DNA from 3 places in the Mesorhizobium sp. M0772 genome. Region 2 is predicted to be linked to each of the others. Evidence: predicted binding sites of a transcription regulator. Region 2 holds the regulator's gene; each other region holds the start of a gene.
What was found. The regulator LexA, encoded in region 2, represses DNA repair genes until DNA is damaged. The targets are predictions, from matches to a motif close to TGTTCNNNNTGTGTTCNG.
Positions count from the first base shown of each region.

Region 1: dinB (DNA polymerase IV) is a predicted target of LexA. The motif match lies at 7,322-7,339, and genes of this name have one in related genera.
Region 3: NKI06_RS09470 (YifB family Mg chelatase-like AAA ATPase) is a predicted target of LexA. The motif match lies at 5,684-5,701, and genes of this name have one in related genera.

Region 1 covers NZ_JAMYPB010000079.1:3,860-13,807, forward strand. Annotated here, with positions in the region: gene NKI06_RS29360 (ABC transporter ATP-binding protein) at 1-313, opposite strand, end outside; gene NKI06_RS29365 (ABC transporter permease) at 310-1,152, opposite strand; gene NKI06_RS29370 (YkoF family thiamine/hydroxymethylpyrimidine-binding protein) at 1,408-2,016, opposite strand; TPP riboswitch at 2,007-2,119, opposite strand; partial or broken gene NKI06_RS29375 (GSU2403 family nucleotidyltransferase fold protein) at 2,330-2,719, shown strand; gene NKI06_RS29380 (hypothetical protein) at 2,969-3,220, shown strand; gene NKI06_RS29385 (DUF2934 domain-containing protein) at 3,377-3,616, opposite strand; gene NKI06_RS29390 (hypothetical protein) at 3,709-3,924, opposite strand; gene NKI06_RS29395 (DUF1236 domain-containing protein) at 4,022-4,351, opposite strand; gene NKI06_RS29400 (hypothetical protein) at 4,694-4,996, opposite strand; gene NKI06_RS29405 (hypothetical protein) at 5,157-5,486, shown strand; partial or broken gene NKI06_RS30975 (PRC-barrel domain containing protein) at 5,453-5,587, shown strand; gene NKI06_RS29415 (hypothetical protein) at 5,881-6,102, opposite strand; gene NKI06_RS29420 (heme-copper oxidase family protein) at 6,369-6,776, opposite strand; gene NKI06_RS29425 (hypothetical protein) at 6,931-7,167, opposite strand; gene dinB (DNA polymerase IV) at 7,401-8,642, shown strand; gene NKI06_RS29435 (putative RiPP precursor) at 8,928-9,026, shown strand; gene NKI06_RS29440 (putative RiPP precursor) at 9,218-9,310, shown strand; gene NKI06_RS29445 (hypothetical protein) at 9,402-9,948, opposite strand, start outside.
Region 2 covers NZ_JAMYPB010000019.1:17,031-26,978, forward strand. Annotated here, with positions in the region: gene NKI06_RS14985 (ComEC/Rec2 family competence protein) at 1-1,034, shown strand, start outside; gene lexA (transcriptional repressor LexA) at 1,028-1,810, opposite strand; gene NKI06_RS14995 (GntR family transcriptional regulator) at 2,016-2,780, opposite strand; gene kynU (kynureninase) at 2,949-4,196, shown strand; gene kynA (tryptophan 2,3-dioxygenase) at 4,302-5,138, opposite strand; gene NKI06_RS15010 (AMP-binding protein) at 5,135-6,760, opposite strand; gene NKI06_RS15015 (hormone-sensitive lipase) at 6,927-7,754, shown strand; gene NKI06_RS15020 (molybdopterin molybdotransferase MoeA) at 7,801-9,006, opposite strand; gene moaC (cyclic pyranopterin monophosphate synthase MoaC) at 9,007-9,489, opposite strand; gene trpC (indole-3-glycerol phosphate synthase TrpC) at 9,492-9,948, opposite strand, start outside.
Region 3 covers NZ_JAMYPB010000010.1:68,539-78,486, forward strand. Annotated here, with positions in the region: gene NKI06_RS09430 (GtrA family protein) at 1-534, opposite strand, end outside; gene NKI06_RS09435 (glycosyltransferase) at 662-1,666, shown strand; gene NKI06_RS09440 (GtrA family protein) at 1,671-2,045, shown strand; gene gshB (glutathione synthase) at 2,180-3,133, shown strand; gene NKI06_RS09450 (glycosyltransferase family protein) at 3,226-3,804, opposite strand; partial or broken gene NKI06_RS09455 (hypothetical protein) at 3,949-4,038, opposite strand; gene NKI06_RS09460 (glycosyltransferase family 2 protein) at 4,026-4,406, opposite strand; gene NKI06_RS09465 (glycosyltransferase) at 4,483-5,547, shown strand; gene NKI06_RS09470 (YifB family Mg chelatase-like AAA ATPase) at 5,796-7,328, shown strand; gene NKI06_RS09475 (outer membrane protein) at 7,413-8,048, opposite strand; gene NKI06_RS09480 (malate synthase G) at 8,236-9,948, opposite strand, start outside.

The DNA of each region.
Region 1 (9,948 bases), on a different contig from region 2:
GCGCCGCCTTGCGGCCAAGACCCTGCACTTGCAGCCCCAGCGTCACATTGTCGATGACGCGCCGCCACGGCATCAGCGAGTCGCGCTGCGGCATGAAGGCGAAGGGGTTGCCCTGCATTGGCGCGCCGTCGAAGCGCATGTCGCCCTCACCTTTCAGCGCGCCGGTCAGCAGCTGGAACAGCGTCGACTTGCCGGCGCCGGAAGGGCCGAGGATGGAAACGAACTCGCCGGCCGCGACATGAAGCGAAATTCCGGCGAGCACCTCAAGCGCGCCGAAGTTCTTCCTGATGTCCCGGAGTTCGAGCCGCGTCATTGACGGTTCTCTTCTGCAGCTTCAACCTTGCCGTCGCGGCTTTCGCTCCCTGCATTCTCCCAAGGCATGGCGAAGCGCTGGACGAGCACCGCAATGGCGAACAAGACAAGCGTGAGCGCGGCGCTGACGGCGACCGCGGCGAGCACCAGATCGGGCCGAAAGTTGTTCTTGGCATTCAGCATGTAGATGCCCAGCCCCTTCGCCGCCCCCGCATATTCGGCGAAGATCGCGCCGACCACGGCGTAGGTGACGGAGATGCGCAGCCCGGCGAAGAAATAGGGCAGCGCCGAAGGCAGGCGCGCCAGCCAGAAGATACGCCAGCGCCCTGCCCCCATGGCGGCGAGCATCTGCGAAATCTCCTTGCTGGTCGCAGCAAAACCTTCGACCAGCGCGACCATCATCGGGAAGAAGGTGACGAGCGCCACAAGCAGGATTTTTGGCATCAGCCCGAAGCCGAACCACAGCACGATGAGCGGCGCGATCGCGACCAGCGGCAAGGTCTGGCTGACGATCAGCAGCGGAAACAGCGCGCGGCGCAGCGGGGCCAAGAAATCGACCAGCGCCGAAAGCACGAAGGCAGCGACCAACGAGCAGGCGAAGCCGGCTGATGTGGCGCGGATGGTGGGCAGCGTGTTGTCGGCAAGGGCAGCGCGATGCTCCCAGGCCTGCTGCAGCACGCGCGACGGCGCCGGCAGCATGGTGGGCGCAGCGCCACCATAGCGGGCGTAGAGCTCCCACCCCGCGAGGAGCAGGGCGGAGGCGAAGGCGGCGGGGATGGTCTTGGCGATGCCTGCGGCTAATCTCCCCCCTCGAGGGGGAGATGTCGCCGAAGGCGACAGAGGGGGTCGTCTCGCATAGAGCGCCCACGCCTTGCCGATGCGAAAAGGACGTCGGCGCTCCACGCGCTGGGACCCCCTCTGGCCTGCCGGCCATCTCCTGCTCGAGGGGGGAGATTCGTGGGCATCGCGGTCTTCGCCAATCGCCAATGGCTCCCCTCCTCTTTGTGCTGAGGGGTCAGAGGCATCTCCTCCACGCAATGGGTCAGATAAACCAGCCACGGCAATATCCTCGAGGAACGACGCTTGAGCCGCGGCTCAGACGGCGCTCGGGCTGTTCGCCGAGATCGTGATGTCGAGGGTGACGTGGCCGGCGCCGGGGCCGAAGCGGCAGAAGGCCTCGTTGAGCGTGGCAAACACCGCACCGGCATCGCCACGCAATTTGGTGCAGAAGTTCTTTGAGCGCTCAAAGACGCCGGACTGTTTCAGGAAATCGATGCAGCCGTAGATCTCGTCCATATGGTCGCCCGTGCCCATAACGTAGAGCGAGAACTGCGCCGCCACCGGCTGGCCGGTCGACGGCATGGCCTGGACAGCGCGGATCGCGGCGATCTTGCGCTCGTCCAGCGGAATGGCGGGGCCGCCGGTCTCGTCGGAGCGGCAGATCGGATCGTCGGGCTCGCCCGGACAGCCGCGCGAGACCGCCGCCGAAAGCACGCAGTGCTTGCCGCTTTTGGCCGCCGCGACGAACAGGTCGCGCATGGCGGGAAACAGCACCTCGGGCGGCCCGACCATAAGGGTCGAGATGTCATCGGTTTCGATCCGCAGCCGGTCGCGCCAGGGATCGAGCGCGCCGAGCGCGCCGAGGATGACGCCGACGAAATCGTCGGTCATGGGATAAAGGGAAATCTGTGCGCCTGAAAACATCGCCCGCCTCGCTCCGCTGGTATTATCCAGATCAGCTTTAGGGTCCGAAGGCTTGCCGCCCTCATCTCAGCCCCGACGATACGGAGCACCCCTGTGGATGGGCGGGTTAAAGCATTGTTCGAGACATTGGGGAAGCCGTTTGTTGAGGCACTGCGGCAAAGTGTTTTAGGCCAGACGTGCCGGGCGCCCGGGCGTTAACAGACGACTCGTCAGTTCGTTGCGTTATAAGGTTTCCACGAACTTCTTATAACTGCGTTGGAATTCAAGCTGATAAACGTAATTATAAGAAAACGGCAGAGACTCCGCGCAGCCCTTACGGTTTCTGGATCTCCTTATCCGCGACCCCATCCGGACTGTGCTCCTGCATCGCTCGGGCTTGCCTGTGCTGGTCCCCTCGCCCCAGCGCCACGCCATCCACAAGCTGATCGTCGCCTCGCGACGCGGGCCGAGCGCTGGCGCCAAGCGGGAGAAGGATCTCCATCAAGCGCGCCTGCTGACCCAAGCGCTCGAAGCCACGCGTCGCCAGGACGACCTTGCCTTCGCCTTCATGGAAGCGTGGGAGAGGGGCGAAAACTGGCGCGAGACGATCCGGGGCGGCTTGAACCTGTTCGACGCCGCCACGAGGGAAACAGTCAACACCATCCTGGGGAAATCCCTCCGCGAAATTGGTGCGACTCCTGAAGGATTCACGATGCGGGATTAACTGAAGCGACCGCTGCTATATTCATTTCCATCGTCCCAACTGTACGAATTGGCTTGACGCTTATTCGTACATAAAGTACGATATCTCTTTTCTCAGAGAGGAATGTCCTTGAGCACAGCGAACCATGTTGCCTTCGCCGATCTCTCTCGTCCTTTGCCGTCATCTCCGTCGTTGCCGCCGCCTTTATTGCCGCCCCCTTTGTTGCCCTTGTCATTCGATCAGTGCCAACGCCTCGCCGGGGCCTGGCGAATGGCCAGCCAGGACATCGCCGACGACATCCGCTTCATCCGCCAATATCTGAAAGTCGTTGCCGAGAAGGACGAGACGCTGTCGACCGGCACCCTTGTTCACAGCCGCGCCTATGTCGAGGCCTGCGCCGGCTGGCTGCCACAGACTGTAACGCGCTATCTGCGCCACCTGCGCCAGATCACCGAATGCGAACTGGCTATGACAGCTGCCGGGATTCGCTTTGCGCTGTCGAGTTATGCCTGGGAGGCATGAGGGGCGGCTGTCGCCAAACACAAGGAATTGCGCTGCCCGTCGCAGGCGCAATTCGTCAGGTTGAGAGGCTCGGGCGCGCCTGAACGGCGGGCGCCAAGGATGGCCCGGCCAGCGAATTCCGGCCTTGCTTTATTTCGACTGGCCTTATTTCTGGCCTTATTTCGATTTGGCTTTGCCGGACTTTGCGGCGGCAGGCTTCGCGGCCTTTGGCTTGGCGGCTGCCTTGGCGGGCTTGGCGTCAGCTTTCTTCGCCGCCTTTTTGGGCTTGGCGACCGCGCCATCAAATTCAGCCGTGGCCTGCTCCCAGTGTTCCTGATGCGCGCCTTCAGGCCGGCCGGCCTTTTCCCAGATCTCGTGCGCGCGCTGGCGAATGCGGTCCTGTTTGTCGTCCGTCACTTAAGCCTCCGTGGTTGGGTCCGGTCGGTTGGTCCAGATTCCACGAAAACATTAGCCGAAAATTCGGCCGGCGTCTTGAGTGACGAGACATCTCAGCGCGGGTCGGAAATCACCGCAACGCCGAGCAGCGCCGCCTTCTTGACGATCAGCCCCGCGAGGTCGGCATCCGAACGATCGGTGCCGGTGCGCTCCCGCAGGAGCGCGATCGCTTCCTTCATCGATAACAGCGCCGTGTTGCGCTCGGCCAGCAACTTGTCGCAACACGCCGCAACATTGGCGGAGTTCGGGGTCTCGACATGCGGCAACATGGCAATTCTCCTTCATCATGTTCATCATTCGGCCCTGCCGCCCTTTTAGGAAGAACGACAGGGCCGTATCACCGATGAATGGTTAGGTTGTCGAGCGTTACTCGACCACCTCGACAATCCTGCGCGTGCTGGGGTCGACCAACACGGTATGGTTGTCGACGACGGCGTATCTGTACTGAACGTCGGGAACCTCCTGCAGCTCGACAGTGTCAGGCAAGGCAGTGCCGACATTCAATTCGACGCCGAGCAGATTGACCGAGGCAAGCGGATGTTTCTTTACGTATTGGTGCACGACCGTGCGCTGTTCCGGGGTGATGATCACCTGCTGCTGTGCCGGCTGCGTGACGATGACCTCGTCGGCGGCGGCAATGCCGATACCAGCGATCATGGCGAGCCCGGCGACGGCGGGAATAAGGATGGTTTTCATCTTCGTCTCCTGTCGTTGTTGGCGAGCTCCGCCGTGTTCCCGCATGAGGCGAAAACAGCGCAGATCGAGGTGGCGGGCTCCTGGAGGCAAACGCAGCCGGTACGGTCTTGTTCCGCAAGCGGAGACTAAATTGATCGGCTTCCCGGTCATGCCAGCAGAACCCGCACCCGCAAGATTCGCATTGAAGCACAATCCCTCAGGAGACCTTCGACGTGGACGATGCACGGCTCCAAATTCCGGTGGCGATCGCGGCCGGCGCCGGCATTGATCCGGTGACCGCGTCGCCCGGCCAAGACCGGAACCGACCGCCTTCGTGCCACGCCGTGAAGTTTCAAGCAAAGGTCATTGCTTCGGCGGCTGCGCAGGCACCTCGCCAGGCTTGATCACCGGCGTCTTGCCCTGGTCCGGCGGCGGCTGCGTCATACCCTGGTCACCACTGGGCGGCGGCTGCAGCACGCCGCCGCAGGGACCGAGCGTGCTGGTCGATTCGCCACCGCCATTGGCGACCGGCGGCTTCCGAGCATCGTCCTGAGGCTGCGCCTGGCAAGGCGCGGCAGGGCCGTTCCGGTCGCCATTGTCCTGCGCAGCCGCCGGGTCGGCCAGCGCCAAGAGCAGCACGCATGGGATGAGGGGGAAAGTCTTCATGGTCCAGCTCCTCTGGATTCATCTCCTTGGCAAAACAGACTAGTCCTTGGCAAAGCAGACTGGCGGCAATTGGTTCCACGGAGATGGAGTGGTTGCCGGAACCTGACAGCCGGAAGTGAGTTCCACCTTCTCGACGCAAAGCCGCCCAGAGGAGGCAATCATGGAAGAACGAAACAGAAAACCCAATGACGAGGTCGAGGCGCCACCGAGCAAAAACGATGCCCGCGACACGATCGCCAATGACGAGGTGGAGGCGCCGACGCCGCGCCGGCAGGATTGGGATGCGCTGCGTGGCGCAACGGTCCTGCCCGACGGAGCAGATGAGGAAAGCCTGCCGGACACCACCGGAGTCGAGAAGGAAGGCGAACTGCCCGAGGAGGATGACGACAACCCCTACCAGGACAGTGACGATGCCTTGCCCGACGACGCCGAGGAAGCCGCCATTGGTCACGACCTGGCGAGGCGCGGCGGCCCGTTCGACGAGGTGTAAGGGCAGCGACCGCGGACTTTCGAGAGGTTTCCCGGGACGTCCACGCCGTCACCAGTTGGACCAAGGATGAGCTGAAGGCGATGCCGGAGCATCGCGATTGATATTTCGAAGGATCCGGCTGGTCTGATCCTTCGTTTAAGGCGCCTTGGCGGTTTGGTTAAATTTAGCCCTTGTGGTCAAGGGCCGCGCAATCTCGGCACGTTCGACAGCCGCGAGGCAGCCGAGAAGCACGAACGCGAAGCCCAATATCTCAAGCGCCGTTGAGGCCGCTCGCCTGAATCTTCAAAGTGCGCAAGATATCCCCGCCGCGGGCGGCGCAGACACGCTCCAGCATCGCAACGCTGCGAACCGGGCCATCGCCCGCCGGCACTTGAGTGCCGACGGGCTCTGACCTTCAGTTCGACCCGGGATCGCCGAGCGCCTCGGTGACGAAGGACGCCGCGATCAGGTCGTCGGCGTCGAGGCGTAGGGAGCCTTCGACACCCCCCATGATGGCCGCGACCTTCTGGAAGGTCTGCATCTCGTGTTCAGTAACGCTGGCGTCTCGCATCCTGGCTTTCAGATCGGCGATGCGTCGGCCCAGTGAGGCCGACGTTCCGATTTCTCTGTTCGACATGGTGGCCTGCTCCTCCCCCAACCCATGCTGTGGACGTACTCAAGTCTGCCTATATATAAGGCAGCGCGAATACAGTCGCCGCAACGCGCGATATCTGGGAAGGTTCCGGCGCCAAATAGTCACGAAATAATACGTGGTGGGACTCGGGTATGTTAAGCGCCGACGCGGCGATAGACACCGCAGCCAGCGGCTGCGGCCATCGGCCTGGCCAACCCGTGTCGCGGGTCGCGAATGCGGGTCGGACTTTGATCGCCGCGCGCGAACAGTCAGCGAGAGGCCGGAACCACGCCGGACACCGAGCGCGCCGTTTCGGGCGAAAACACCACGAAAGCAAAAACCAGAACGGCAGCGGCGATAATGACCGAGCCGCCGGCGACGATCGGTTCAAGCGCCGGGTTTCCCTGCAGCATCACATACAGCGCCGGCAGCATGATCACCAGGCCGAGTGTGTAGAGCCCGTAGTGGATCATGGCGATGCGACGCGCCGCCTTTTGCGGATTGAGCGCGTAGTAGCCGCCGAAGATGGCGCTCGTCACCCAACCGAGCAGATTGATATGCGCGTGCGCCGGAAAAGCGGCGTGGTCACCCGAGATCGCCATCTGCAGGCCGGCCGCAATCCCCAACATCAGGAACAAGATGGCAGTTTTGAAAAAGAGTTCTGAAACCCTCGGCATGTCATTTCTCCCCCTATGCGGTCTGCGACCGCTTGCGACCTGGAGAATACACCCACGCGCAGAACTTTTCCACGCCCCGGTTATGGGGCCATGCCTGCACAGCTTTTTGCACGCTGTTCGACTTTTCTGGCTGCCACAACCCGGCGCCGCCGCGCTACGGCGTCAGCAAGATGTCGGCGCCCGCTCGCTCGTCGAACACCACCGCGCAGCCGCGCCCCAGCGCCACTGCCGACAGCGCGTTGGCCACCGTCTCGTCCGGCGATACGAAATCACCGGTCAGCACTCGCAACTCCTCCACCGCCCTGGCCATTGACACGCAGTGCCCGGCAACGCGATCGCTCGTGCAGGCGTCAATGACGCTGACGAGGTCGATCATCTCGAACTGGCCCATACCGGCCTCCACAAAAACAGCGTCCCGTCGCGGATATGAACGCCGAGGCGAGAGACAATGTTCCGCAGGTCCGATGCCCAGGCGGAGCACTCGACAGCCCGCCCTGGAACGGGCCGGCCGGCGACAACCGCTTCGCTTGACAATAGGCCCTGTTTGTTCTCTATTTGTTCGGCAAAAACGCCTCTCACAACAGACGCGGCTAATGCTGCAACGCCGCAAAGGGAACGGTCGGGATGGAGCCCACCATCCTGCATGCGGATCTCGACGCCTTCTACGCCTCGGTCGAGCAGCTGCTCGACCCGGCGCGCAGGGGCAAGCCGATCGCCGTCGGCGGCGGCGTCGTGCTTGCCGCTTCCTACGAAGCCAGGGCTTTCGGCGTGCGCGGCGGCATGCCCGGACGACGCGCGCGCGAGCTTTGCCCCGGACTGATCTTCGTCGGCGGCCATTTCGCCGACTATCAGCGGCTGGGCGACGCCGCCATCAAGGTGCTCGACGATTTCACGCCGCTGGTCGAGCGGATTTCCATCGATGAAGCCTTTGCCGATGTGGCCGGCTGCACGCATCTGTTCGGACCGCCGGCCGAGATCGCCGCCACGGTGCGTCGGCGCGTCCGGGCAGAGCTCGGCCTGCCGATCTCGATCGGCGTGGCGCGCACCAAGCATCTGGCCAAGATCGCCTCGCAGGTGGCCAAGCCCGACGGCCTAGTGGTGGTCGATCCGAACACCGAACTTGCCTTCCTGCATGATCTGCCGGTCGGCCTGATGTGGGGCGTCGGCCCGGCGACCAAGGCGCGGCTGGCCGAGATCGGCATCGAGACCATCGGCCAGTTGGCAAAGACGCATAGCGGGGCGCTGCGAAGGTTGCTCGGGCCCGCCGCCGGCGAAAAGCTGGCGTCGCTGGCATGGAACCGCGACCCGCGAAAGCTCGAAACCCACAGGCGGTCGCATTCCGCCGGCGCGCAGTCGGCGCTTGGCAGACGGCCGGCCGAAGCGCGTATCTTCGGACCCGTGCTGCTGCATCTGGCAGACCGGGTCGCCAGCCGGCCCAGGGCGAAATCACGGCCCGGGCGCACGGTGACGGTGCGCGTGCGTTTCGCCGATCTGCACGCCGTCACACGCTCGCTGACGCTCGATCAGCCGATTTCGGCAACCGCGATGCTGGCCGAAATCGCCGGGGAGCTGGTGCGCGGCGTGCTGGCCGCCAACCCTCGGGAGAAGACCATCTCGCTGCTGGCGATCTCGGTGTCGCAGCTGGAAGAAAGTGCCGAGCTGCAGCTGGAGCTGCCGCTCGGGCTTGCCGATGAAAAGCAGCGACCCGGCAGCAGGCAAGGCCTGGCGCGCTTTGGCGCCGACCGCGCCATCGACAAGATCCGCCAGCGCTTTGGCAGAGAGGCTGTCGGCTATGGCGCCGTGGCGCTGGAAGCCCGGCGCTCGGTTCCCGATGCTTTCAGGGAACTGGCGGAGAGGGAACTGTGAGTGCGGCGCGACGGCAAGGCCAATGTTTAGGCTGGGCCCGTCCGCGCTGCATTGCCGCTCTGTTTGAGCAGGCCGACCAACCAGGCCAGACCCGCCGCAGTTTCGGACATTTTTCGCACCGCAACCCGGCCACGCCATGCACGCCCAAGAACAACGCTTTGTCGATGAAGGTGGACTTGCGGTTAGTGCATCGGGACCAAGAAAACCCGGGGCGGGACGACGGCGCCGCGAAGGTTGACAGTGCCGATCCGTCTGGCATTATCGCGTAAGCTTGGAGGATTCACTATGAAGAAAACCTATTCGAAGCCTGTTCTGGTCAAAAAAGGCAAGCTTTCGCAGGTTACAGCGGTCGCCAATGGCGCGGGTTCCGGCCCGATCGAGTGAAGTTGTTGAGTCGGACTGTCGCCTGATCTGGCGGCCTCGCCTGACACTGGAGATGCGGCATGGCAAGCTCTCGCAGGTTACAGCCGATAATGGTAACGGCTCCGGGCCGGTCGCCGACTAACAGCCGATCATCCGGACGCCTCGTGCCGTCTGGCCGGGAACAGGGCTTTGCCCGACGTGGAGAGTGGAAAATGAGGAAGATCTATTCCAAGCCGGTGCTGGTAAAAAAGGGAAAGCTCTCGCAGATCACCGCGAACGGCGCTTCTGCTCCTATTCCGGGCTAAACTCGTTCCCCCGGTAGATCGAGATCCTCCTGACAGAGTCGGGCGGCTTGATCGTTTCCGGAGCATGATCTCCCGCAGGCGGCGGGACCGTTCAGCGCACAACCACCAGATCGTCGAGCACGAGCTGCCAATAGTGGCTCGTTGAAAGGCGCACGCGCGTCACCGCCGCCAGCATCGGCGCGTAGTGGACGGGCGCCAGTGCCGACAGGACGATCGTGTCGCTGGCGATCAGCCGGTCGCCAAGCCAGCTCTCGACCAGTGCGGTTTCGCCTTCGGACTTCAACCATGCCGCCGTCAGCATCACGGAATGGAATCCGAACGGTTTGTCGCTCGAGAATTCGGCCGGATGTCCGCTGCTCGTATAGCAGACATGGTCTCCCGAGATATTGCCGTTGACGTAACCTTCACTGCCTTCGGTATGATCGCGCGCAAGTGCGTTCAGGTTGAACCAGGTCAACCCGGCATAACCGGACGGCACCTTGCGCAGACCGCGCGTGGTGATGTCGTCGAAACCGATGGCCTGCGAGGACGCGGCGCTGTCGACAGCCGCGTTCTCGGGCGACAGCAGGCCGAGTTCGGTCGGGTAGGCCGACAAGGCCAGTCGTCGTTCCATGCCATCGCCGGTGACTTCGATCGCG
Region 2 (9,948 bases):
CGGCAAAGCGCTCCTTCGTCGGCTTCCTGTCGCGAAAATTCGCGCTGGCCATGGGCGGCCTCGCCATGACCTCGATCATTGCCGGCAGTGCAACCTTGCTGTTCGCCATCTGGCATTTTCAGCGTGTGTCGCCGCTCAGCCTGATCGCCAATCTGGCCGTGATGCCGATTGTTTCGTTGATCGTCATGCCTTTTGCCGTGCTCAGCGCACTGGCGATGCCGTTCGGCGCCGACGGGCCGTTCCTCTATGTGATGGGCAAGGGTCTGATGGCGATGATCGCTATATCGGCCTGGATTTCCGAGCGCTCGCCGGTCGACGCCGTCGGGCTGATCTCCATCCGCTCGGTGCTGCTGGTGACGGTCGCCCTCGTCATCGCCACCATGGCCACCACCTGGCTCAGGTTGGCGGCCGTGCCTTTCGCGCTGGCCGGCCTGTTGACGGTGCCGCAGGTGCTTACGCCCGACGTGCTCATATCCGAGGATGCGCATCTGGTGGCCATGCCGATCGGTGGCGGCGAACTCGCCCTCAACCGCGAACGCTCCAACGAATTCACCACGGACAATTGGAAACGGGCGCTGCGGGCCGAAACCATTATCCCACCTGAGATTTTCGAGTCAACAGATACGCGGTTCGATCTCGATCCGCTCGATCTGCCGCCCGGCTCGCCCTTCTATTGCACCGGCGATCTCTGTATCGCCCGGCACCCTTCCGGAGCCATTGTAGCGCTTGCGAAAGACCGCAAGACGGCGCGGCCGGCCTGTGCCTTCGCGAGCCTGATCGTCATCGATGACGCCACCGCCTACAATCCGTGCCGCGACCCGCTGGTGCTGGTCGTGACGAAGAAACAGCTGGCCCGCGACGGCAGCGCCGCCGTCTTCTTCGATCCGCAATCGGCAGCTGCAGCGCCAACCATCCGCTTCGCCGTCGACAAGCCGTATCGCCCCTGGCACGAGCAACGCCGCTTCTCCCGCGAAGCGCGCGGCCTGCCGCCTTACAACCAGCGTGAAAAGTACAAACCCAAGCCGGCTCAGTAGCGCCGGATCAATCCGACAAGCTTGCCCTGCACCTTCACCCTGTCCGGTCCAAAAATGCGGGTCTCGTAGGCCGGGTTGGCGGCTTCCAGGGCGATCGAGGCGCCCTTGCGGCGGAAGCGTTTCAGGGTCGCTTCCTCATCGTCGACCAACGCCACCACGATCTCGCCGGGGCTGGCTGTGTCGGCATTGCGGATGATGACCGTGTCGCCATCGAAAATGCCGGCCTCGATCATCGAATCGCCCTTGACCTCGAGCGCGTAGTGTTCGCCGCCCATGATCATATCGGGCGGCACCGAGATCGAATGGGTCTGATGCTGGATGGCGTCGATCGGCACGCCGGCGGCGATGCGTCCCATAACCGGGATTGAAATCGCGGAAACGGCATCGTCATTGCCGGCCGACATCGAACGCGACGGCGAGCCCGGCTTGATCTGGCGGCCGAGACCGCCTTGGCCCAACGCGCCTTGTCCTTGGCCGCCTTGCCCTTGGCCGGTTTGACCAAGACTGCCCTGAATGACGCTCGGCGAAAACTTCCTCGCCGCATTGAGGCCTGGTGCGATCGAGTCGGGCAGCCGCAGCACTTCCAGCGCGCGCGCCCGGTTCGGCAGCCGGCGAATGAAACCGCGCTCCTCAAGCGCCGTGATCAGGCGGTGGATGCCGGACTTGGAGGCGAGGTCGAGCGCTTCCTTCATCTCGTCGAAGGACGGCGGGATTCCGCTCTCCTTCAGGCGTTCATGGATGAACATCAGAAGCTCATGTTGTTTGCGCGTCAGCATCGCGGCCCCCAAGGGTTCTGAAACCAGAATCAGAAAAAACAAACCCAGAACAAACACTATCTGTTCCAGTTGTGTTCCGCAACCTTTTAAAGTTTAATGAATGTGTTGACGTTTTGTTCAGCGTAACGTTCGGCGCTGCGAGCGCCGCCTGCGCCCAGTTGCCAGCAACGGGGTGAAACGAAGACCAAGTGCCCTGCGTCGTCGGCTACGATCGCCGCTTCCTTTTCGGACGGGGCTGCGCAGCATCCGCGCGGGGTTCTCTCTGGGCATAGACCCGCAGCGTGTAGCCGATGTGAGCGGTCATCAGAGTTTTCGCACGGTCGACGTCGCGATCGAGGGCCGCTTCCATCAGGGCGGTATGGTGTTCGATCGCCACGGCGTCGCGCAGGGCCGCCACGGCCTTCCGGTGTCCGTCCGTGCGGCCGGCGGCGGCGCGCAGCGTCGGGGCCAGACCCAGAAAGCGGTGATGGCGATGCAATTGGTCGGAAATCGTTGCATTGAAGCGCAGCAGCCAGCTGGATGTCGCGGCACTGAGCAGCGCCGCATGGAAGGCATCGTGTTTTTCGTACCACGCGTCGACCGCATCATCCGATGGATCGTCGAGAACAGACCCGCACCGTGAGAGACGATAGTGGGCGGCAACGACCGCGTCTTCCCACTCACGGTCGCCCTTCTCGATCGATTCCACCAGCAGGGGCAGTTCGACCACCAGCCGCGCACGCGCCAAATCCTCGAGCTCCGCCCGAGAGACGGGAGCGACCGCAAACCCGCGGTTGCTGATGGCGGTCACAAGCCGTTCCGCCTCCAGCCGCGACAGCGCCTCGCGCAACGGCGTCCAGCCGATGCCGTAGGTGTTGCGCAGCGTGCTCAGCTTCAACGGCGCGGCAGGCGCCAGCCGGGTCGCAAGAATATCGCGCCTGAGCAGGCGATAGGCCACTTCCGTCTTCGAGGTCTGCTCGTCATCCAGCATCGTGATCCATCAGACATAAACGCTCGGGCGGATCATTATATATCAAAGCCTTTCAATGGGTGAATTATATATAATGTTTGACAGTTCAAGGGCGACCACTCAAGATCGCCGGCATGTTTGGGCGGCAGGCTCCGCCGCGCGCGTTTGTCCATGGAGGGGCGCCGGATCATGAGCACGACACCCGATCTCGCTACAATCGAAGCAATGGATGCCGCCGATCCGCTGCGCTCCATGCGTGAACGCTTTGTCTTGCCGCAAGGCGTGATTTATCTCGACGGCAATTCCCTGGGCGCCGCGTCAGCGGTCGTCTTCAGCGAACTGCAGCAGGCCGCCACGCAGGAATGGGCGCACGACCTCATTCGCGCCTGGAACACCGCCGGCTGGTTCAACATGCCGGTGGAACTCGGAGATCAGCTCGGGCGACTGATCGGCGCGGCTGATGGGCAGACGGTGGTCTGCGACACAACCTCGATCAACATCTACAAGCTGCTGCACGCAGCGCTCGGCATGCGGCCGGATCGGTCGGTCATCGTTGCCGAGGGCGACAGTTTCCCGACCGACCTCTACATGGCCGAAGGCGTCGCCTCGACCCGGCCGGGAACGCGGCTGCGGCTGGAGGGCGTCGACGCGGCCGCAGTCGAGGAGCTGATCGACGACAGCGTTGCCGTCATCCTGGTCAACCACGTCAACTACAAATCCGGCCAGTTGCGCGACATGGCGGCGCTGACGCGCAAGGCACATGACGCCGGCGCGCTGATCATCTGGGATCTCTGCCACACGGCCGGCGCCTTGCCGGTCGAACTTGACCGTGCCAATGCCGATTTCGCCGTCGGCTGCACCTACAAATACCTCAATGGCGGCCCGGGCTCGCCAGCCTTCATCTACGCGGCCGAGCGCCACCATGACGATGCCCACCAGCCGCTCAGCGGCTGGTGGGGCCATGCGCGGCCCTTTGCCTTCGAGCAGGGCTTTGCCGTCGGCAGCGGCATTCGCCGCTTCCTGTGCGGAACGCAGCCGGTGCTGTCGATGCGGGCGCTCAAGGGCGCGCTCGATATCTGGAACGACGTCGATATGGCGGCGGTGCGCAGAAAAAGCATCGCGCTGACCGACCTGTTTATCCAGCTCGTCGAAGCCAGATGCGGCGCCTACCGGCTTGAACTGGAAAGTCCTCGCGACGGCAGCCAGCGCGGCAGCCAGGTGTCGTTCCTCCATCCGCATGGCTATCAGGTGATGCGCGCGCTGATCGAGCGCGGCGTGATCGGCGATTTCCGGGCGCCGTCGACCATCCGTTTCGGCTTCACGCCGCTCTATGTCGGATATGGCGATGTCTGGCAAGCGGTCGAAGTCCTGGAGGATATTCTGCGCACCGGCGCCTGGCAGGACGCCCGCTTCGCGGTGAAGACCGCGGTTACGTGAGAAACCAGAGCAATTTCAGGAAAAGTGTGAAGCGGTTTTCCGTCCGAAATTGCGTCAATCAAAGAGCTAGAGCATTTCGCCGTTTCCGTTAAACGGTGAAATGCTCTAGAGCCGGGTGCGGACCGTCCAGAGCTCCGGAAACAGCACGACCTCCAGCATCTTCTTCAGATAGGAGGCGCCTGAGGTGCCGCCGGTGCCGCGCTTCAAGCCGATGATGCGCTCGACCGTTGTGACGTGGTTGAAGCGCCAGCGGCGGAAGTAATCCTCGAAGTCGACCAGCTTCTCGGCCAGTTCGTAGAGCATCCAGTAGCGCTGCGGGTCGCGGTAGACGGTTTGCCAGGCAGCCAGCACGTCTTCGTTCTCACCGCGCGTCTCGCGCCAGTCCGTGCGCCCGGCATCGGCGCCGATGTCGAAGCCATTGCGCGCCAAAAGCAGAAGCGCCTCGTCGTACAGCGACGGCGTGGCCAGGATCGCTTCCAGCCTGTCCGTAAGATCGCGCCGGTGCTTGTGCGGCCCGAGCATGGCTAGGTTGCGGTTGCCGGCCATGAACTCGATGGCGCGGTACTGCCAGGACTGGAAGCCCGAGGATTGGCCGAGCGCGTCGCGAAACTCGGTGTATTCGCTGGGCGTCATCGTGCGCAGCACGTCCCAGGCATTGTTGAGCTGCTCGAAGATGCGCGCGACACGCGACAGCATCTTGAAGCTCGGTTCGAGGCGGTCGGCGCGGATCGAGCTGATCGCGGCGCGGATCTCGTGGAGGGCCAGTTTCATCCACAATTCGGATGTCTGATGCTGGATGATGAACAGCATCTCGTCATGGGCAGAAGACAGCGGCGCCTGCGCATCGAGCACCTTGTCCAGCTGCAGATAGTCGCTGTAGGACATCCGCTCCTTGAACGACATCTGCGCGCCATCGGACGCCGGATCGTGCGGCTTAATCAATTGATCTTCTCCGCGCGCAACCGGAAGCGCTGGATCTTGCCGGTCTGGGTTTTGGGCAAGGCGTCGATGAACTTCACCGAACGCGGATATTTGTAGGGCGCGATCGTTGCCTTGACGTGGTCCTGCAGGCGTTTGACGGTCAATGCGTCCGGCGAAACACCTTGCACAAGCACGATATGCGCCTCGACGATCTGGCCGCGTTCACCGTCCTCGGCGCCGGTCACCGCGCATTCGGCGACGTCGGGATGCGAGAGCAGCGCCGCTTCGACCTCGGGGCCGGCGATGTTGTAGCCGGCGCTGACGATCATGTCGTCGGAACGCGCGGCGAAGTGGAAGAAGCCATCCTCGTCCTGCGTGAACGTATCGCCGGTGAGATTCCAGCCGTCGCGGACATAGTCCTTTTGCCTGGCATCGGCCATGTAGCGGCAGCCGGTCGGGCCGCGCACCGCCAGCCGGCCAGTAGAGCCGCGCGGCAACTCCCGCATCTCGTCATCGACGATGCGTGCCTGATAGCCGCCGACGGGTTTGCCGGTGGAGGCCGGCTTCATGTCGTCGAAGCGGTTGGAGATGAAGATATGCAGCATCTCGGTGGCGCCGATCCCATCGAGGATCGGCTTGCCGGTCTTCCGCGTCCATTCCTCGAAGACAGGCGCCGGCAGCGTCTCGCCCGCCGAAACCGCGACGCGCAGCGAGGACAGGTCAGCGCCTTCATCCATCGCCTTGAGCATGGCGCGATAGGCTGTCGGCGCGGTGAAGGAAATGGTCGCTTTGTAAGTCTCGATGATGTGGATCATGTTGGGCGGCGTCGCCTGTTCCAGCAGCGTCGCCGCGGCGCCGAAACGCAGCGGGAAGATGGCGAGCCCGCCAAGACCGAAGGTAAAGGCAAGGGGCGGGGAACCGACGAAGATGTCGTCGGGCGTCACCTCCAGGATTTCGCGGGCATAGGCGTCGGCGATGATCAGCAGGTCGCGGTGGAAATGCATCGTCGCCTTCGGCACGCCGGTGGTGCCGGAGGTGAAGCCGAGCAGGGCGACATCGTCGCGGCCGGTGTTGACGGCAGTGAAGGTGACCGGCTTGTCGAGGGCGGCGCGGTCGAGTTCCGCGTCATGGTTGGCCGTGCCGTCGAAGCCAATGACCTGCTTGAGATACGCACTGCCCTTGGCGCAGGCGGTCATCTCGTCCATCAGCCTCGTATCGCAAAGTGCGACCGTGATTTCCGCCTTGTCGACGATCTTGGCGAGTTCGCCGGCACGCAACATCGGCATGGTGTTGACGACCACCGCGCCCACCTTGGTGGCGGCCAGCCAGCAGGCGACCATGGCCGGATTGTTGGACGAGCGGATCAGCACCCGGTTGCCCGGCTTGACACCGTAATTCTCGACCAACGCATGGGCGAGCCTGTTGGTCCAGTCGGACAGTTCCTTGTAGGTGCGGCGGCGGCCATTGCCGATCAGCGCGGTGTGGTCGCCGAAGCCTTTTTCGACCAGCCTGTCGGTCAATTCGACGCCGGCATTTATGTGGTCGGGATAGTCGAAGCCGTCGAGCAAAAACTCCGGCCATTGCTCCGGCGGCGGCAGGTTGTCACGCGTGAATGTGTCGATATGCGCTGATGGCCCAAGCATTTTCGGCTGCCCCTGTCTGCCTCGCGCCCATGGCTGAACAAGGCGCAGGATCGCACCAGTCGAAATTTGTTTCAAGCCTAAAATGTTTTTAGGTCGCAGCATTGACGCCGCCCTGTTCGGCGGCCATTCCTGTCGACTGAACTGAAGCCATCCGGGAGGGATGCAGATGCTCGAACATCGTGTTGCCGATTGGGACAATGCCTACGCCAACGGCGACAACATTGCCGGCAGCAATCGCTGGCCGGCCGCGTGGGACACACCGGCACAGGCTTTTCGCGACACAATGTCGGCGTCCGGTCGGGCCAAGCTCGACATCTCCTATGGCGACAGTCCACGCAACAGGCTCGATCTGTTCCTTCCCGATGTCATGCCCAAAGGGCTCGTCGTCTTCATCCATGGCGGTTACTGGAAGGCGTTCGACAACAAGCCATGGTCGCATCTGGCCAACGGCGCGGTTGCCAATGGCTTTGCCGTGGCAATGCCGACTTACACGCTTTGTCCCGACATACGCATTTCCGGCATCGTCAGGGAAATCGCGGCGGCGATCGGCAAAGCGGCGACGATGGTCGGCGGGCCGGTGATCCTGACCGGGCATTCCGCCGGCGGCCATCTCGCCTCCAGGATGGTGACGACAACGACGCCTCTGGCCGCCGATGTGGCCGGCCGCATACGCAATGTCGTCTCGATCTCCGGGGTTCATGATCTGCGGCCGATCATGCGCACGGGGATGAACGCGACACTGGCCATCGATGAAGCGGAAGCACTGGCCGAAAGCCCGGTTCTGCTGCGCCCCATGCAGGGCGCGCGCATCACCTGCTGGGCCGGCGGCGGCGAGCGGGCGGAGTTCCTGCGCCAGAATGCGCTGCTTGCCAACATCTGGATCGGCCTCGGCGCCACGACCAGCACAGTGGTCGAGCCGGACCGGCATCATTTCAGCATCGTCGACGGGCTTGCCGATCCGACACATCCGCTGACGCGGACATTGCTGGCGTAGTAACAAACAGTTTATCTGTTAGATTTAAAGGCTTAAATGCGCGACCTCAGCGCAACATCAGAACGCTGCAAGCAGCGCCTGCTTCTGCCGCCGGAGCGAAGGGCTCGCGCACGATCAGGCCGTTGGCGTCGGCCAGCATTCTCAGCATCGAGGAATCCTGGATGCCAAACGGCGTCGCCACCAATGCGCCGGCTTCTTCCCGGACCACGGCGCGCACATAGTCTTGCCTTAGATCATTGGCCGGCATCGCGGCGCCAAGCTGAGCCTGGCGGATGTCCTGCCGGTGGGGACGGCCGCCGAGCTGCGCCAATAACGGCTTCAGGAACAATTGCGAGCAGACCAGGCTCGCCACCGGATTGCCGGGCAGGCCGATGCACCTGATATCGCCCAGCCGCCCGAACATCAGCGGCTTGCCCGGGCGCATGGCGAGCTTCCAGAAGTCGAGGTTCATGCCTTCGCCAGTCAGCACGTCATGGACGAGATCATGGTCGCCGACCGAGGCGCCGCCGAGCGTGACGATGACGTCGGCTTTCGCATCGACCGCCTTTTTCACCAGCGCCGCGATCACTTCCTTGCGATCGGCCGCTATACCGAGATCGAGCGCGCGAGCGCCGACCGACTGCGCCACAGCAGCGACGCCATAGGCGTTGGACGAGATGATCTGGTCGGGGCCAGGTTCGCTACCCGGTGGCAGCAATTCGTCGCCGGTGGCGATGATGGCGACCAGCGGCCGTTGCACCACGTTCAACCGGGGATGATTGGCCGACGCCGCCAGCGACAATGCAGCCGGATCGAGCACGCGGCCTTTCTCCAGCAGCACGTCGCCTTGGGCAAAATCCAGTCCAAGGCGGCGGATGTTACGGTTCTTCGCCGTCGGTTCGGTGACCTCGATCCGGCCACCGCCGAGATCGCGGACATTCTCCTGGATGACGATGGTGTCTGCGCCTTCCGGCAGCGGCGCGCCGGTGAAGATGCGCACAGCTTCCGCCTTACCTACAGCGCCGTCAAAGCCTCGCCCTGCAGGCGCCTTGCCGATCACCGAAAGCCTCGCCGGGAGGGTCGCCACATCCCGCGCCCGTGCGGCATAGCCGTCCATGGCAGATGCATTGAAAGGCGGCTGGGTACGCAGCGCCACGACCGGCTCCGCCAGCACCCGGCCGGCCGAATCCGCCAGCGCGACGCTTTCACCGGGCAACGCCACAGCGCCGTCGAGTAGGCGTTGAAGCGCCTCGGCGACCGGAACCAGCGCCATTTACGAACCCGCCTTGTAGTCGCCGGACTTGCCGCCGGTCTTTTCCACCAGCTTTATACCGGAAATCACCATGGCGCGGTCGACCGCCTTGGCCATGTCGTAAATGGTCAGGCACGCGACAGATGCCGCGGTCAGCGCCTCCATCTCGACCCCGGTCTTGCCGGTGACGCGGGCGAGCGCGGTGACCCTGAGGCCGGGCAGCGTGGTGTCCGGTTCGATGTCGACCGACACCTTGGTCAAAAGCAGCGGATGGCAGAGTGGGATCAGCTCATGCGTTTTCTTGGCAGCCATGATGCCGGCAATGCGCGCGGTACCCAGCACATCGCCCTTCTTGGCGTCGCCGTCGAGGATCATCTTCAGGGTTTCGGCCCGCATCGAGACAAAGCCCTCGGCGACCGCCGTGCGCGTCGTCTCCGCCTTCTCGCCGACATCGACCATGTTGGCCTCGCCCTTGGCGCCGAGATGGGTGAGGGCGGCTGCCATCCTCAGATGGCCTCTGCTTTCGCCTTGCCTGTCAAAAGCAGCCGCGTTGCCGCAGCGACATCCTCTTGCCGCATCAGGCTCTCGCCGACGAGGAAGGTGCTGATGCCGGTCTTTTGCATCCTGAAGCAATCGTCGTGGGTGAAAATTCCGCTCTCGCTGACCAGCAATCGGCCGCCCGGCACCATCGATGCCAGCCGTTCCGAGGTCTCGAGGCTGGTCTCGAATGTTCTGAGATTGCGGTTGTTGATGCCGATCAGCTGCGACGAGAGTTTTACCGCGCGCTGCGTCTCGGCCTCGTCATGCACCTCGATCAGCGCGTCCATGCCGAGTTCGAACGCGGTCGCTTCCAATTCGCTCGCCAAGGCATCATCGACGCTGGCCATGATGATCAGGATGGCATCGGCGCCCCATGCGCGAGCCTCGTAGACCTGGTAAGGGTCGAACAGGAAATCCTTGCGC
Region 3 (9,948 bases), on a different contig from region 2:
CAGCAGGCTGAGGCTGGCCATGGTCAGCGTCAGCTGGACATTGTGATGATCGAGCGCACCCGGCAAGAAAATGCCGATGAAATGCAGCGCCGCCGCGCCGATAACGACCGCCGGCAGCACCGCGCCGACGCCGGCGAAGCTGCGCGCCGCACGGGCGAGGAAGAACACCGCCAGGCAAAACAGCAGCGCCGGCCACAGCACCTGCGCGATCGCTTCGGCCATGGCCATGCTGCCGGTCAGCGCCGAGGCGGCGAGGATGATGGCGGCGAGCGGTGCGTCGACCAGCCGCGACCAGTGCATGACGAAACCGCCTTCCGGCCCCATCCTGTACTGATGCAGGTCGAACCAGCCCTGGCCGGCCAGCATGTCGCGAACCTCGACCAGCCGCAGCAGGCTGTCATTGTCGCCGCCGGCATTGCTCAATTCGCGAAAGCCCGTGGCGGCATTGACAGCCAGCACCACCAGCATGGCAAGCAGCGCCAGCGTCATATCGGACTTCCAGGAGGAAGCACCCGCCTTGGCTGCGTTCATCATCATGACCTTCGTCGGAAAGACTGCGGCCTTAAACCTAGCCTTAACAGCTTCAATAAATAGTAAAGTCGCCTGAGCGAGGCCGCATATGAGCGCGGCCGGAGGCTCCGCCGGGCGTCGGGAGACGGAAATGCCGCACGAAGTCCGCCATGAGCCGGCCATTGCCGTGCTCCTGCCTTGTTACAATGAGGAACTGACCATCGCCGAGGTGGTGCGGCGCTTTCGCGAGACGCTGCCGTCGGCCGAGATCTATGTCTATGACAACAATTCCAGGGATTTGACCGCGCTCAAGGCGCGCGCAGCGGGCGCCATCGTCGTCCGCGAGCCGCGCCAGGGCAAGGGCAATGTCGTGCGGCGCATGTTCGCCGACATCGATGCGGACATCTATCTGATGGCCGATGGCGACGGCACCTATGCGCCGGAAGATGCCTCGCTGCTGATCAACATCCTGCAGACCGAGCGCTGCGACATGGTGGTAGGCACCAGGCGCGGCGTCACCGACGATGCCGGCCGTTCCGGCCATGCCTTCGGCAACCGCATCTTCAATAGCCTCTACAAGCGGCTGTTCGGCGCCGACTTCACCGACATCTTCTCCGGCTACCGCGTCTTCTCGAGGCGTTTCGTCAAGAGCTTTCCCGCGGTTTCCGGCGGCTTCGAGATCGAGACCGAAATGTCGGTGCATGCCTCGCAGCTCAAACTGCCGGTGAGCGAGATCGCGCTCGATTATGGCCGCCGGCCTGAGGGATCGTCGTCGAAGCTGTCGACCTATCGCGACGGCGCCAGGATCCTGTGGATGTTCGCCATGCTGATGAAGGAAACGCAGCCGCTGCGCTTCTTCGGCGCCTTCGCGATTTTCTTCCTGGCGTCGAGCCTTGCCCTGATGACGCCGGTGCTGATCGAATTCGCCCAGACCGGCCTCGTGCCGCGCATGCCGACCTGGGTGCTGTCGGTCGGCCTGCTGCTGCTCTCGATGCTTGCGATGGTGACCGGATTGATCCTCGATTCGGTATCGCGCGGACGCGCCGAGCAGAAGCGCATTTTTTATCTCTCGGTGCCGTCAGGCCGGGTCGAACGGCGCGAACGCACTGATGAAATCCCGAAGGCCGAACCGGGCAAGACGCCCCGGGCCGCCTGAGGCCGTGAGCCGGCTCGCCCGCTTCGTCCTGGCAGGCGGCGTTGGTTTCGTCGCCGATGCCGCGGCGCTCTGGCTGCTCTTGGCGGTGACGCCGCTCGGTCCCTTCGTCGCCCGTGTCCTGTCGATCGGCTTTGCGCTGTGCGTCACCTGGCAGATCAACCGGCACCTGACCTTTTCGCCGTCGAGCCGCGGCCTGGCGCAGGAGGGCGCGCGCTATGGCGGCGTCGGCATCGCCACCAGCATCGTCAACTATCTCGTCTACTGCGCCATCCTGTTTGCGCTGCCGGCGCTGCCGCCGCTGGCCGCACTTGCCGTCGCCTCGCCGGTCGCCATGGCGCTGTCCTTCCTCGGTTACTCCCGGCTGGTCTTCGACCGGTAAAGGTCTGGGCCAAGCAAGCGCGATTGGCAGAAGCCGCCAAGTTCCGTATATCGGCGACTTGCCTTGCCGCAATTCCGGACGGAAAACCGCTACGCACTTTTCCTGGACTTGCTCGACCCGCTGGAGACCAAAAGATGACCCTGAAGATCGCCGTCCAGATGGACCATGTCTCCACCGTCTCGATCGCCGGCGACACGTCGTTTGCGCTGTCGCTGGAGGCGCAGCGGCGCGGGCACCAATTGTTCCACTATACGCCGGACCGGCTGTCGATGCTGGGCGGCAAGGTGTTTGCCCGCATCGAGGAGATGAAGCTCCGCGACGAGAAGGGCAATCATTTTTCGCTGGGCGACAAGGTGCGCACCGACCTGTCGGAGATGGATGTGATCCTGCTGCGCCAGGATCCGCCCTTCGACATGAACTACATCACCACGACGCATATTCTGGAGCGCATCCACCCGAAGACACTGGTCGTCAACGACCCGGCCTGGGTGCGCAACAGTCCGGAAAAGATCTTCGTCACCGAATTCCCCGATCTGATGCCCGAAACGCTGATCACCAAGGATCCCCAGGAGGTCGCCGCCTTCCGCAAGGAGTTCGGCGACATCATCGTCAAGCCGCTCTACGGAAATGGCGGCGCCGGCATCTTCCATCTCAAGGAGGATGACCGCAACCTCGCCTCGCTGCTCGAAATGTTCGCCCAGCTGTCACGTGAGCCCTATATCGTTCAGCGTTATCTCAAGGACGTGCGCAAGGGCGACAAGCGCATCATCCTGATCGACGGCGAAGCGGTCGGCGCCATCAACCGCGTGCCGGCCGACCACGACTCGCGCTCCAACATGCATGTCGGCGGCCGCGCCGAAAAGACCGAGCTGACGGAACGCGAACGCGAGATCTGCGCCCGCATCGGCCCATCGCTGAAAGAGCGCGGCTTCATCCTGGTCGGCATCGACGTGATCGGCGACTACATGACCGAAATCAACGTGACCTCGCCAACCGGCGTGCGCGAAGTGCAGCGCTTTGGTGGCGCGGATATCGCCAGCCTGTTCTGGGACGCGGTGGAGGAAATACGGCGCAATTCGGCCGCGTAGTGTGCGTTGCTACGGAGGACTTTGGTGGGTCCAGAGAAGCATCGAAGGATGCTCTTTATCGGGTAAGACTGCCGAGCAAGCGGCTCATCAAATCAAACTATGTCCCGGAAGCGCCGAGGCCTCAGTTTCGGAGGAAGGAGACCGATAAGTCTGGTCTGCAATTTTCGCTGTGGTGTTGCCCAGTCTTTCAGCAGAAAACCCGCATCGGAGTTCTTTTCCAGCAATGCAAAAGCCGCAGACAGTCCGATCAGGTCGACCAAGGTCCTGCGCATTGAGTGGCGGGAGATTAAATGCTCCAGTCCCGGCGCCACTTCGCACCAACGATTGGCCAGTGCCCGCCGTATCGCTATTTCAGTATCAGGCGACATCCTGCCGAGGCCAACTCCGGTACCCAGGATGCGCCCGTCCGCCCAGCCATTGCCGCCGTGAAGCCGATAACTGCCAAGAGCCCGCCCAATCCTCACGGTTCCGCCGATCATATGGGCGGCACGAGCCATATAACCATCGGCACATATCCTTATTTCGTCCGGATCGGATGGACGCATGATTTCAAGCGGAGCTCGACGAAACATCATCCCCGATGTGGTCGACCAAAACCAACCCACGGTGCCCCGATCAATAAATAATAATGTCGGGTCAGCTTCGGTGTCGACATGCAGGTAGCCGCTCATTTTCGGTATCGATCGCGGGTCATTCAGGTGGAATACGGGATGACCGCCCGCAAGCAGTTTGCCGGCCGTATCTATCACCACCTCATCGGAGCTCGACATCGCCGCGATACGGGTGTGGCTGAGATGCGCTCTCACATGGCATTCTATGAAGTCAGGGTGCCAAGCATCGTCACCGTCAAGAAACGAGATCAGGGGCCCGGCTGTCGCGTCAAGCCCGGTCATCATCGTTGCCATTTGCCCGCCATTTTGCAGTCGGGGCAGAAAGCGGAAACGACTGTCGCCAAGCTGGGACAGACACTCTTCAATCCTTCGCGGGAAGCGTCGGTCGAAAAATCATCGACCACCACGCACTCGAACGCAGTGTACGTCTGCGCCGCTACGGACCGGATCGCAGTGTCGATGAATGCCTCTTGATTGAAACAGCCTACGCAAACGGATACGGTTGGTAGCGCGATGTGAGAACCAGCCCCGCTTGGGACGATGTTTTCTTTCAAGAGGCGCTTCTCCGTACACCAGATTTGATCGCCTGAGATATTCCGTAGATCGAATGGCGATGTTTCTTTGCCAAATTTCTCTCTGTCGAAGCGAGTTTTTCTCCGCACTCAAGATCGCAATTGCCGCATGTTGACCCTACAGCACGGGTATCACCCTCCTACCAAATTCGAGATTGTCAGAGCCATGCTGCGTCATGGCCACAAACTCAGAAAAGGGCACCCTTCCGCGAAGTCGCAACCGGCTCTTCAGGCCAGTTTGCTGTCGGACGATCCGTTCATATCCTATTCGGGAATGTCCGGTACGCCGCTCGGATTAGCAAGTCATATGCCTTTCCTTCCACGCAGCCACCGCGCCTGGTTTCTCATCTCGCCAACCTGGTCCATCGAAAACAGTGCTAGCGTCAAAACCATCCGGACCTATGCCGTTCTGCATAGACTCAAGAACCCCCGTCACTCGCTAATCTTCCTATCCAACACTCAGGCCGAGGCTGATCTGTTGAATCAGTCCGGCGAGGCCGCCGTCCTGCACAACAAGACGTCAACAACCTCCGAACACATATTCAGGCCTCTCGATGACGTCCCTGTAGAATTTGATGCAATCTACAATGCGCAACTGGCTCCGTGGAAGCGCCATGACTTGTCGCTTGGCATCCAGCGTTGCGCATTTGTCTTCTATCGAGATTCAAGCGGGTCCTCCACGACGGAGTCGGAAAGAGCGCGAATAAATCGGCATAGGGAGCTCGCTCCGCATCACGTCTTTATCAACGAGTTTGACGGCACCGGCAAGCCGGTCCGATTGGCACCGGCTCAGGTGAACACGCATCTAAATCGTGCAGCCGTGGGAATCTGTCTCTCTCACCTGGAAGGACCAATGTTCGCCAGCACGGAATATCTTCTCGCGGGCCTTCCAGTGGTCACGACGCCGAACCATGGCGGCCGAGACCTTTATCTGGATGACGACTATTCGCTCACAGTTCCACCCGATCCTCGATCCATCGCGGAGGCTGTCTTAGCGCTGAAGGAGCGACGAATTCCCCGGGATTACATTCGTTCGCAAACTTTGAAACGAATCGAACGAGACCGCGGGCGGTTCATAGACCTTGTAAACGAGATTTTTCTGGAGAGCGGCTCTTCGCGCCGGATCGCCCTGCCTTGGCCTTTCAGATATCCTGTCATGGAGTGGCTTCCACCGCAGGTCGCGATCGATCGATCGCTTTCAGGTTCGGTCGATGCCTTCATCACCGCTTAGAAGCAACACCCTCAGATTGCCGAAGGGCCTAGTTGCCTTGTTAACGCGGTCGAGGAGGCGGAGCAGCCGTTCCATTTTGCTCAACCATCTTCCTTTTTTGCAACCGGCACAGCGCGCTGCAGCCACCACGAATGCATGTTCCTGTAATGTTCTTGCCTTGGCCTGAAATCTATGGTTGTCTTGTCCTGACGTCGCTCGCGGTCTGAACCACAAGGCCGAGGCGAGCCGATATCCGGGGGCAGAGCAAGATGGTGGCGCGGGTTCGCACGGTTGCTTTCCAGGGCATCGAGGCCGTACCGGTCGATGTCCAGGTGATGATCGCGCCGGGCAAGGTCGGCATGCAGATCGTCGGGCTGGCCGACAAGGCGGTGGCCGAAAGCCGCGAGCGCGTGCAGGCGGCACTGCATGCGTCGGGGCTGTCGATGCCGTCGAAGAAGGTGACGGTCAACCTGGCGCCTGCCGATCTTCCCAAGGAAGGGAGCCATTACGACCTGCCTATCGCGCTCGGCCTGATGGCTGCACTCGGCGCCATTCCGGGCGACATGCTGGCCTCCTATGTCGTGCTCGGAGAATTGTCGCTCGACGGCACCATTGCCACGGTCGCCGGCGCGCTGCCGGCGGCGATCGGCGCCAATGCCGAGGGAAAGGGCCTGATCTGCCCGTTCGGCTGCGGGCCGGAAGCGGCCTGGGCGGGCAAGGATTTCGACATATTGGCGCCGCGCAGCCTGATTGCCATCGCCAATCATTTTCGCGGCACGCAGGTGCTGTCGCGGCCCGAGCCCGGCATCCATGTCTCGGCCCGCGACCTGCCCGACCTTTCAGACATCAAGGGCCAGGAAAGCGCCAAGCGGGCGCTGGAAGTGGCGGCGGCCGGCGGCCACAATCTGTTGATGGTCGGGCCTCCCGGCTCGGGAAAATCGATGCTGGCGCAGAGGCTGCCTTCAATTCTGCCGCCACTGGCGCCCAAGGAACTTCTTGAAGTCTCGATGATCGCCTCGGTGGCCGGCGAGCTCGGCGAAGGCAAGCTCACCGACCGGCGGCCGTTCCGCGCCCCGCACCATTCGGCTTCGATGGCGGCAATGGTCGGCGGCGGCATCAGGGCGCGGCCGGGCGAAGTATCGCTTGCCCATAACGGCGTCCTGTTCCTCGACGAGTTTCCCGAATTCACGCCGCAGACCTTGGATGCGCTGCGCCAGCCACTGGAGACCGGCGACTGCATGATCGCGCGCGCCAACCACCGCGTCACCTATCCAGCGCGCATCCAGCTGGTGGCGGCGATGAACCCGTGCCGTTGCGGCATGGCCGGCGAGCCCGGCTATCGCTGCCTGCGCGGCGAGCGCTGCCGCACCGACTACCAGGCGCGCATTTCCGGCCCGCTGCTCGACCGCATCGATCTCAGGATCGAGGTGCCGGCGGTCTCGGCCGCCGACCTGATCCGGCCCGACCGAGCGGAGAAAAGTGCAGCCGTCGCCCAGCGCGTGGCGCGCGCCCGCACCATCCAGCGCGAACGTTTCGAGCGGCTGGGCGTCACCAGTGCCACCACCAACGCCCATTGCTCGCCTTCTGTTATCGAGGACATCGCCGCGCCGGACGCAGCAGGCCTGTCGCTGCTGAAAGACGCCAGCGAGAAACTTGGCTTTTCTGCGCGCGCCTATCACCGCGTGCTCAAAGTGGCGCGCACACTGGCTGACCTCGACGCCAGCGAAACCGTCGGCCGCATTCACTTGGCCGAGGCGATTTCCTACCGCATGATGTCGGAGCGGGTAGCGCAGGCGGCGTGACGAAGCCTAGCCTGCTTTGTCGGGATGGCTAGCTGTCCGCCCGGACCGATATCAAGAACCGATGATGTCTGGCTTTGCTAAAAGTCAGAACTTGTAGGCGAAGGCTGCGCGAACGACGCTGAAATTCGTCTTCACGTTGTAAGGATCGACGGGATCGAACCCGAAATCCTTCTTGCCGAGGTCGACGTATAGATATTCCGCGCGAACGGTCCAATTGTTGTTGAAAGCATATTCCGCACCGCCGCCGACCGCATATCCGGTCTGAAGCTTGGTTTCGGTTTCGTTGAAGACATGTTCGTCGATCTTGACATTGCCTACGGCAAGGCCAGCGGTGACATAGGGCAGAAACTGATCGAATGCGTAGCCGACGCGACCCCGGATCGTCCCGTAGGCATCCAGACTTGCACGCGCAAAAAGGCCGCCGTCGTCGAATTCCTGCTTGAAGCCCAGATAATTTATGTCGCCTTCGATACCGAAAACCCACGGGCCGGATTGATAGTTGGCACCGACCAGGACACCGCCGGTGAAGTCGCTGATGTCGGCCGATCCGGTGATGCCTATGAAGTTACCGTCGATATTGCCAAAGGCGCCACCCGCATTCGCGCCGATGTAAAAGCCGGTCCATGAATAGGTGGAGGCTACCGGTTCAACGAAATCCGCTGCATTGGCCCCGGTCACAGTCATGCCCGCAACCAGCAAAATTCCTGCAAAAAGCCGCATGGATGTCCCCCGACCCGACCATCAATTGATCAATGTCTTAGCAATACACCCAAATCCTTGCGAAACCTGTGTCAAAACAGTCACGCTGCAGGCTAAATTAGTGATTGCAGGCACTGGAGGCAGCGTCTTCCCACGAGTGCGGTCGCGAAGCTGCGCAGGCCTCAGCCGACGCCTTTCCGCCGCAGGATCAGGCCCGCTCTTTCGCCTTCAGCTCCAGCCGCCGTGCGTGCAGCACCGGTTCCGTATAGCCATTCGGCTGTTCGCGGCCTCTAAACACCAGGTCGCAGGCGGCGTGGAAGGCGATGGAATTGTCGAAATCGGTGGCCATCGGGCGGTAGAGCGGGTCGCCGACATTTTGGAGGTCGACGATCGCTGCCATGCGCCGCAGCGAATCCATCACCTGAATTTCGGAGCAAACCTTGTGGTGCAGCCAGTTGGCGATGTGCTGCGAGGAGATGCGCAGCGTGGCGCGGTCTTCCATCAGGCCGACATCGTTGATGTCGGGCACTTTCGAGCAGCCGACGCCCTGGTCGATCCAGCGCACGACATAGCCGAGAATGCCTTGCGCATTGTTGTCGAGCTCGCGCTGGATCTCGTCGGGGGTCCAGTTCGGCCGCACCGCCACCGGCACCGACAATATATCATCGAGCTTCGCCTTCGGCCGGCTCTTGAGCGCCGCCTGGACGGCATGGACATCGACCTTGTGATAGTGCGTGGCGTGCAACGTCGCCGCCGTCGGCGACGGCACCCAGGCGGTGTTGGCGCCGGCCTTGGGATGCGCGATCTTCTGTTCCAGCATCGCCGCCATCAGATCCGGCATCGCCCACATGCCCTTGCCGATCTGGGCGTGGCCGGCCAGACCGCATTCCAGCCCGGTGTCGACATTCCACGCCTCATAGGCGGAGATCCAGGCGGCCTGCTTCATGTCGCCCTTGCGGATCATCGGCCCGGCTTCCATCGAGGTGTGGATCTCGTCGCCGGTGCGGTCGAGGAAGCCGGTGTTGATGAACACGACGCGTTCCTTGGCGGCGCGGATCGCCTCCTTGAGGTTGATGGTGGTGCGCCGCTCCTCGTCCATGATGCCCATCTTGATGGTGTTTGCCGCCATACCGAGCAGCGCTTCGACGCGGTCGAAAATCTCGACTGCGAAGGCGACTTCCTCCGGCCCATGCATCTTCGGCTTCACCACATACATTGAGCCCGCGCGGGAATTCATCCGACGCCCGTTGGCGCCGACATCGTGCAGCGCGATCAGCGCCGTCATCGCCGCATCCAAGATGCCTTCCGGCACCTCGTTGCCATCGCGGTCGAGGATGGCCGGATTGGTCATGAGGTGACCGACGTTTCGCACCAGCATCAGCGAGCGGCCAGGCAAGCTCAGCGCGCCACCACTGGGCGCGGTCCAGGCGCGGTCCGGATTGAGCTTGCGCGTGAAGGTTTTGCCGCCCTTGCTGATTTCCTCCGCCAGATCGCCCTTCATCAGGCCGAGCCAGTTGCGGTAGACGATGACCTTGTCCTCGGCATCCACCGCCGCGACCGAATCCTCGCAGTCCTGGATGGTGGTCAGCGCCGATTCCAGGATCACGTCGGCAATGCCGGCCGGGTCGGTGCGGCCGATCTGGTTGGTGCGGTCGATGAGGATCTCGATGTGCAGGCCGTTCTGGACCAGCAGGATGGCTTCCGGGTTGGCGCCGTCGCCGCGGTAGCCGGCAAATTGTTTCGGGTTGGCCAGTGTGGTGCCGCCGGCGCCGGCGCCGAGCCGCAAGGTGCCACCCGAAACCGTCAGCCCGTTCACGCCGGCCCATTTGCCCGAGGTGAGCGGCACGGACTCGTCCAGAAAACTCTTCGCCCAGGCAACCACCTTGGCGCCGCGCACGGGGTTGAAGCTTTTACCCTTCTC